Regions from separate parts of the Weizmannia sp. WK01 genome, predicted to be linked through region 1. Evidence: riboswitches for the same ligand, from Rfam matches in the RefSeq annotation. Region 1 holds a riboswitch; the other holds the start of a gene.
What was found. Region 1 has a riboswitch for S-adenosylmethionine ahead of OF158_RS04535 (O-acetylhomoserine aminocarboxypropyltransferase/cysteine synthase family protein). Riboswitches for the same ligand answer to the same signal wherever they lie in the genome.
Positions count from the first base shown of each region.

Region 2: linked by a shared signal. The riboswitch ahead of OF158_RS14480 (sulfite exporter TauE/SafE family protein) and the one ahead of OF158_RS04535 (O-acetylhomoserine aminocarboxypropyltransferase/cysteine synthase family protein) in region 1 are both predicted to bind S-adenosylmethionine.

Region 1 is NZ_CP109616.1:1,006,524-1,010,620, reverse strand. It holds gene OF158_RS04545 (S41 family peptidase) at 1-266, opposite strand, end outside; gene OF158_RS04540 (homoserine dehydrogenase) at 661-1,644, opposite strand; gene OF158_RS04535 (O-acetylhomoserine aminocarboxypropyltransferase/cysteine synthase family protein) at 1,899-3,197, opposite strand; SAM riboswitch class I at 3,301-3,408, opposite strand; gene cls (cardiolipin synthase) at 3,508-4,097, opposite strand, start outside.
Region 2 is NZ_CP109616.1:3,024,369-3,028,465, forward strand. It holds gene OF158_RS14475 (amino acid permease) at 1-1,008, shown strand, start outside; SAM riboswitch class I at 1,421-1,528, shown strand; gene OF158_RS14480 (sulfite exporter TauE/SafE family protein) at 1,678-2,574, shown strand; gene OF158_RS14485 (purine/pyrimidine permease) at 3,235-4,097, shown strand, end outside.

The DNA.
Region 1 (4,097 bases):
GGATCGTCCAATGTACTGACCATGCCTTTGATTGCGCCTTCCACGAGTGTTTTTTCGTCAACTTTCCGGACATAGGAACTTTTGATTAATTGGTATGCCTGGGCAATTTTTGTGAGGTCCGGCATATTGCTTGTCCCACCGGTTGTTTCCTGGCGGGTGGGGGCTGCCTTGTCCTTTTGTGAAAACCATTGGCCTGCCGTATAGCCGCCGCCTGCACCGGCAAGCAGCGATCCCGAAATCGCAAGCGCCAGCCATTTTCGTTTCATGGTGATGCCCTCCTTGTACAAGAAGCGCCGCCAAAAGCGGGGTTCTTCATCTCGATAATTCAATATATGTACAAGCCGGGGGGCATATGCCGGGTAGCGGAAAAAGACGGCGAAAGTCCCGCCGAGGATGCAAACAGGCTGCCGTGAAGCTAAAAAATGCGTAATGCAAAACGGGCTCTGGTTTCTTTAGGGGATACGCGATCCGGCCATGACCATGCTGTTCACAAAACAGCACGAACGGGACGGAGCCACCATCACAACATGTAAAAAAGAAGCCTCTTCCGCTAAGCCGGCAAAGCAAAAACGGAAGAAGCCGTAAAGAGGTTGAGGGGTTCTCCCCCCGCGCTAAAATGACATCTTAGCATCGCAAAAAATATGGATACGTTTCCTTGGTTCACGAAACGGCATCCAATTGCGGAACGGGCCGGTAACCCGCCGCAAAGTCTTCAATCATGGCGCTTGCCGTCGGAAATTTTCCGGCACCCGGACCTGTAAGGGTAATTTTTCCGATCAGGCTGCCGTAAATCGTGATGGCATTGTTGACGCCTTCCACCGCATAAAGGGCGTGTTCGGGAGGGACAAGGACAGGCTTAACGGATGCTTTCAGCGTACCGCCATCACGGTATATGTCCGCAATATGCTTATAACGGAGTCCCTGCCGATCCGCTCTTTCAATATCCGCAAGCGAGAGGCCGCCTATGCCTTCAACTTCTACTTTCTCCCAGTCCGGCTGGGTTCCGAATACGAGCCGACTCAGGATCATCAGCTTGCAAAAGGCGTCCTGCCCTTTTACATCATTGCCCGGGTCAGCTTCTGCATAGCCGTGCTGCCTGGCAATTTCCAACGCTTCTTCAAACGGAAGATGTTTTTCGCGCATGGCCGATAAAACAAAATTGGATGTGCCGTTTAAAATCGCCTGTACACGCTGGATATCATTAACCTGAAGCTGCTGGGAAATCGTCCGAATCACAGGGATGCCGCCTGCAGTTGTCGCTTCGTAACCGACAAACACGCCTTTTTCTTTCGCTTTTTCAAGCAACACATTCCCATATCGTGCAAACATGACTTTATTGGCAGTAATGACGTGGCAGCCTTTTTCAATCGCTTGTAAACAGTAAGAAAAGCCTGGTTCTTCCCCGATAATCGCTTCAAACACGACTTCAAGGCCGGGAATGGCGAGAACTTCCCGGAAGTCCGTCGTAACGAGTACAGAACTGTCAATGTTCCGCTTTTTTCGGGGGTTTTTGATCAGAACCGCTGCAATCTCTACCTCGGCATGCAGCTTTTCTTTCAGCTGCTCCCGGTGGGTCCGGACCGCTTCGTACACGCCCTGGCCGACCGTCCCAAAGCCGAGCAGCGCTGCTTTAATCACTCTCATTATCCAAACTCCTCCCTACATCTAGCGCTCTTTCGCCTCTGAAGCGTTTTGTTCATTTAAAACGGTCAAGCGGTCCGACAGTATTCGGTGCAGCCGGTATCCAGAAGCTCCCGATCTGGATCAGGTATGCAGACCGTCCGGGCCGCAACATTGTTCAATGGGATCAGCCCAGAACATCGTATAAGTTTTCCGGATCGCCTGTTGGCATTCGCATGGCGGCCTTCGCACGAATCTGCCGGACCCGCTCCCCGCTTTTACCGGGCTGTAACGGCTGTTGCTTTTGTAATGGCCTGATCGAGGTCGGCTGTCAAATCTTCGACGGCTTCAAGCCCGACGGACAGGCGGATCAAATCGCCTGTGACCCCTGATTTTTCCAGTTCTTCATCGCTCAGCTGCGAATGCGTAGTCGTTGCCGGGTGGATGATCAGCGATTTCGCGTCGCCGACATTCGCTACATGCGACCACAGCTTAATATTGTCGATCACGCGTCTTCCTGTTTCCCGGCCGCCTTTCACACCAAAGTTGACAATGGAGCCGTAACCGCCGTTCAAATATTTTTGCGCCAGCTCATGGGACGGATGGTCTTCAAGGCCCGGGTAATTGACCCAAGCAACATCTGGATGGTTTTTCAGAAATTCCGCGACTTTCAATGCATTTTCGTTATGCCTTTCCACACGCAGATGCAGCGTTTCAAGCCCTTGCAGGAATAAAAAGGCGTTGTCCGGGCTTAAAGCAGGCCCGAAGTCGCGCAAAAGCTGAACGCGAAGTTTTGTGGCGAACGCAGCCTGTGCCGTGTCGACGCCGTAGCGCAAGCCGTGATAGCTCGGATCCGGTTCGCTAAAGTCCGGGAATTTGTCTGTGTTCCAGTCAAAACACCCGCCGTCAACGGCAACACCGCCGATCGCCGTTCCGTGCCCGCCGATCCATTTTGTCGCCGAATGGACAACCACGTCCGCGCCCCATTTGATCGGATTCGCGCCATACGGAGAAGCAAACGTGTTGTCGACAATCAAAGGAATACCGTTTTCATGGGCCACTTCCGCCACTTTTTCCACGTCGAGCACCTGCAGGCTTGGGTTGCCGATAATTTCCGCGTACAATGCTTTTGTTTTCGGGGTGATCGCCTGGCGGAACGCTTCAGGGTCGGACCCGTCCACAAACTTGACGTTAATGCCGTATTTCGGCAATGTCACAGCAAACAAATTATAGGTGCCGCCGTAAAGATTGCTGGCGGATACGATGTCATCACCCGCACGCACGATGTTCAAAATGGAAAAGGCAATGGCCGATGCGCCGGATGATAAACCGACAGCCGCTGTTCCGCCTTCCAGTGCAGCAACACGTTTTTCAAAAACATCCACAGTCGGATTGCCGAGACGGGAATAAATGAAACCTTCTTTTGATAAATTGAAGACGCCCTCCGCATGTTCTGTATCCGGAAAAACGTAAGAAGTCGTCCGGTATACCGGTACGGCGCGCGATCCTGTCGCCGGGTCCGGTTCCTGGCCGCCGTGCAACAATAAAGTTTCCGGTTGGAATGATGGTTGTGTCATTTTAAAGCCTCCTGATTTTTTAAAATTTTTTCGTGAAAGATGGAAGAGGAAATGAAAAAACCCTCTTCGTAAGGGAAGAGGGTTACAATGTATGTAAGTTCCTCCCTTATCTTTCAGACGCATGTCTGTAGGAATTAGCACCTTTTCAGGCAAATGCCTGAAGGTTGCCGGGCTTCGCAGGGCCTAGTCCCTCCGCCGCTCTCGATAAGAGTTTCTTTTCATAATTCAATTTTGAATGACTTATTGTTTAAGATTATAGAAGAACAATGGCAAACCGTCAACCTTTTTTTGAAAAAATTTTCTTTTTCTTCTACAATATTGGCGACAATAGCCGGGAAATGGACTCTTTAAACCGCACATAAAGCGGCCGGTTCTGGTAATCATGGAGCGTTAATTCGGTTGATTCGGCCATATCGTCCCGGAAAACGCCGGCAAGTGTGCCGGAAAGCTCACGGTCGTACAGCACGGCGTTCACTTCAAAATTGAGACGGAAACTGCGCACATCGATATTGGCCGTCCCAACGGAAGCAATTTTCCCGTCTACGACAATCATTTTCGCATGGATGAACCCTTTTTGATAAATGTACACTTTGACGCCCGTTTTTAACAGCTGGCCGATGTTGGAAAGCGTCGCCCAATAGACAAACATATGATCCGGTTTATTTGGAATCATAATCCGAACATCCACTCCGGATAAGGCGGCAAGCGTCAGCGCATTCAGGAGGCTGTCATCCGGAATAAAATACGGTGTTTGCAAATAAATATATTTTTTGGCGGAATTGATCATTTTAATATAGCTGTTTTTAATCTGCTCCCATTCAGAATCGGGGCCGCTTGAGACGATTTGGATATCGGTTTCACCCTGCGATGGGATGACCGGGAAATAACGTTCTTCATCTC
Region 2 (4,097 bases), 1.7 Mb from region 1:
GCCGGGAGCTTCCTGCAATTCTGGGTTCCCCAAGCGCCATTGTGGCTACTCAGTTTGCTCTGTGCTGCTTTCGTGGTCGGCATCAATTTAATTGAAGTGAAGTACTACGGCGAATTTGAATTTTGGATTGCCGGCATTAAAATTATCACGTTGATCGTTTTTATCCTGCTTGGTGCTCTGATTTTATTCGGTTTATTCCCCGGGACATCTTCCACGGTGTCTAACTATACCGCGCACGGCGGTTTTTTCCCGAACGGGCTTCACGGTACGTTCAGCGCTTTTCTGATCGTTATGTTTTCATACGGCGGCGCGGAACTAATCGGCGTTACCGTTTCGGAAACGAAAGACAGCGAAAAAGTGCTGCCGCGTGTCATTAAACAGACCGTTGTCCGTGTCATGCTTTTTTATATTTTGCCAATCCTGATCATTTGCGGCATTATCCCATGGAACCAGGTTTCTTCCGTGGAAAGCCCGTTTGTGCAGGTATTCAGCCGCACCGGGATCCCTGCTGCCGCCCATGTGATGAATTTTGTGCTCTTAACGGCCGTTCTTTCTGCCGCCAATTCCGGTATTTATGCCACTTCGCGCACACTGTTTAACATGGCGCAGTCCGGAGAAGCGCCGCGCGCCTTTTTAAAAATTTCCCGGAAAGGCGTCCCGCTCACCAGTATTTTGCTGACCTCGCTGTTTATTTTAGCCGGCGTGATTCTGGCCTATCTTACGCCGGATGAGGTCATCAGCTATTTGATGACCATCCCGGGATTTACCGTCGTCCTTGTCTGGATCGCCATCTGTGCAGCCGAACTGCGGCTCCGGAAGTCGTATGCAAAATTGCCTTCCTTCCGTGTAAAAGGGTATCCTTTCATGGTCTGGATTGCGCTGCTTGCACTCTCGGGCATTTTCCTGTCCTTTTTGCTGGGCGGCGGCAATCCGATTGGAACAAGCGTCTGCCTCGCTATTTTAATCGTGCTGGTCGTCCTGTCACTGAGAATCAAAGGAAAGGAATAGGCTCCAGCAGGCTGTGTTGATAAAACCGGTTCACTTGGGCGGGGAGAAGGCAGAAATCCAACTGCGCGATAAGCGGGCACCAACGAGCGGTGTTGATAAAACCGGTTCACTCGGAGGGGGGGCAGGCACGGGTGTGCAGCGCGTATCAAACTGCCAGAATGGGCGGCACGCTAACCCGTTTGGACTCTTTTTCGTTTTGTGAAGCGAATGAAAGCGGCCATGATGCCCCGCCTGGTCCTGATGACCTGCTTTTTAAAACCCATCCAGCGTAAAGAAAAAAACTCCCGACAGAGCGTGATCTGATGGGGAGTTTTTTCTTTATCCCCTCATTCGTATAAATCCGATAAAAAAACTTGCAATAATTATATTGACTTCCATTTATTTTCTGATAAAATTTTAAACAACAACAAATTACTTATCAAGAGCGACGGAGGGATCTGGCCCTATGAAGTCCGGCAACCTGCAGCGAGCAGCAAGGTGCCAATTCCAGCAAAATGGGTACCATTTTGAAAGATAAGCGCTTATCCTTTACTCGCTGTCTTTCCGTAAAAATGGCGGAAAGATTTTTTATTTCTGCAAGGCCGGCCGTTTGAACCAGGATAGGCCCTGATGCGTATAATTCCTCTACATCAGGATGAATCAAATTTATGGATGAAGAAAGCGGGGAACATGAACATGCAAAAATTAATTGTCTTAGCACTTGTCGGCCTTGCCGCACAATTGGTGGATGGATCTCTCGGAATGGGTTACGGGGTGACTTCAACCTCACTTTTGCTGGCTTTCGGGATTGCGCCGGCTGTCGCATCCGCTTCTGTGCATTTGGCGGAAGTTTTTACAACGGCGGCTTCCGGGGTTTCACATATGAAATTTGGGAATGTCGATAAAGGGATCATTTGGAAACTGGTTGTACCAGGAGCTGTCGGTGCCTTTCTCGGGGCAACCGTTCTTAGCCATCTTCCTGCGAGCACATTAAAACCGTACATTTCTATTTTTCTGATCGCCCTTGGCCTCTATATTCTTATCCGGTTTCTGATCAATGCGCGCGGGGCGTTGAAAGTCAAAAAGAAGACCGGTTCAAACGTATTTTTTATCCCGCTCGGCTTTGTCGCAGGATTTTTTGATGCAACGGGGGGCGGCGGCTGGGGTCCTATCGCCACACCGGCTTTGCTTTCCAGAAATGACATCGAACCGCGGAAAGTGATCGGCTCGGTGGATACCAGTGAATTTGCCGTATCCCTAGCATCAAGCATCGGTTTCCTTTTATCCCTCGGCGCTATGCAGATTAACTGGATTTGGACGATCGCCCTCATGCTTGGCGGCCTGATCGCCGCACCGATTGCAGCCTATCTGGTTAAAATCCTGCCGGCTCATTTGCTGGCTGTCATAGTCAGCGGCATGATTGTGTTCAGCAACGTGCAAACTTTATTAAAAATGGCGGGCGCCGGTAGCGGCTGGTACGGCGTTACCTATACAGCCATTGCGGCAATATGGGCCATCCTCATTTTCTATACAATCAGAAGACACAAACGGGCAGTTGCCAGCGCCAGCGTAAGCGTCACAGAATAAGGAATGTTTTCGGGCAAGGGATCCATTGCCCGGATTGTTTTTACCTAAACAAATTTTGGCAAAGAATGAACATAGACGCTTCTATTTGAAGGAACAGTGCCTTTTTTGCTCGCTTCCTTAATGTAGAGGCGCTCTATGTTAAGAAACAACGTCTTTTTACCGCGCTTCCTTTACGTAGACGACCTCTATGTTAAGAAACAAAGCTATTTTCGCTCGCTTTCTTAACGTAGACGCGCTCTATGTTAAGAAACAACACCTTTTGACCTCGCTTCCTCAACATAACCGGCCATGCCGCTACCACGTAGCACCAGCAAAAATTATCCATCATAATTTTTTTCGAGATAGCATGCCTAAGTAAAGGCAGCCGCAACTCTTTTAGTGACAAACAAAAAGCGTTCTGCATGAAGATCGCCCAGAAATTTTTTGCGGATCCAAACATAGCTTAGCCCCTGCCACATATATATCATTTAAATAGAGGCAAAAAACATGGCTTAACCCGCGCCCCGTCCGGTTTGCAACCCCTGTTTATGCCGCTATCCGCCATGCCCGCTATCCCTCCCTCGTCCGCAAAGTGTATTATGTTTAAAATGTAAAACCTGTTTTGCTATAATTATATTTACTGGTATTTTCCATTTTTTGAACGGAAAGAACGGTGTGTCTATGAAAACATTGATTTCGTCGCTGCAATGGATGGCATTTATGATCGCCGGGTCGATCGCGGCCCCGATTGCCATTGCGGATGCTTTCCATTTCAGTGCAGGTGAGACTGCCCTGTTTGTGCAGCGGACGCTTTTTGTACTCGGGATCGGCGGCCTTTTGCAAGGAATTTTCGGCCACAGAATGCCCATCAATGAAGGGCCGGCCGGGCTGTGGTGGAGCGTGTTTGCCATTTATGCAGGGCTTGTCGGCAGCTTGTACAGTTCAAGCACTGAATCTCTGCAATATTTGGCAGGCGCACTGATTGTAACCGGCATCTTTTTCTTTCTACTCGCTTTTACCGGCTTTGTGGACCAATTAAATAAACTGTTTACGCCGGTAGTAACATTTATCTATTTGCTGCTTTTGGTGCTGCAGTTGAGCGGCTCTTTTATGAAAGGGATGCTCGGCATTACGGGTGCCCATCAGGAAGTCCGGCCGCTTGTTGCCGTTTTGAGCCTTGTCACCGTATTGCTTACATTCTATTTTGGCCATGTAAAGAAACCGTGGGTCAAGCAATATTCGATCATGCTCGGCTTGATTTGTGGCTGGATTTTGTTCGCGCTTTTCGGTGAAGCACCGGCTATTACATTTGGGGAAAGCTGGTTCTCTCTTCCCGCTGTGTTTGATTTTGGAAAACCGCGTTTTGATTCCGGTGCCGTCACAACCGGTGTATTCATCGGGCTTTTGTTAACTGCGAATATGATTACGTCTGTGCGCGTCATGGGAAATGTGACGGGAGTCCGCCAAGAGCGGGTGCGGAGCAGTCTGTTCATATCCGGCATCAACCAGCTGCTTGCCGGCATCTTTTCCGCTGTCGGTGCGGT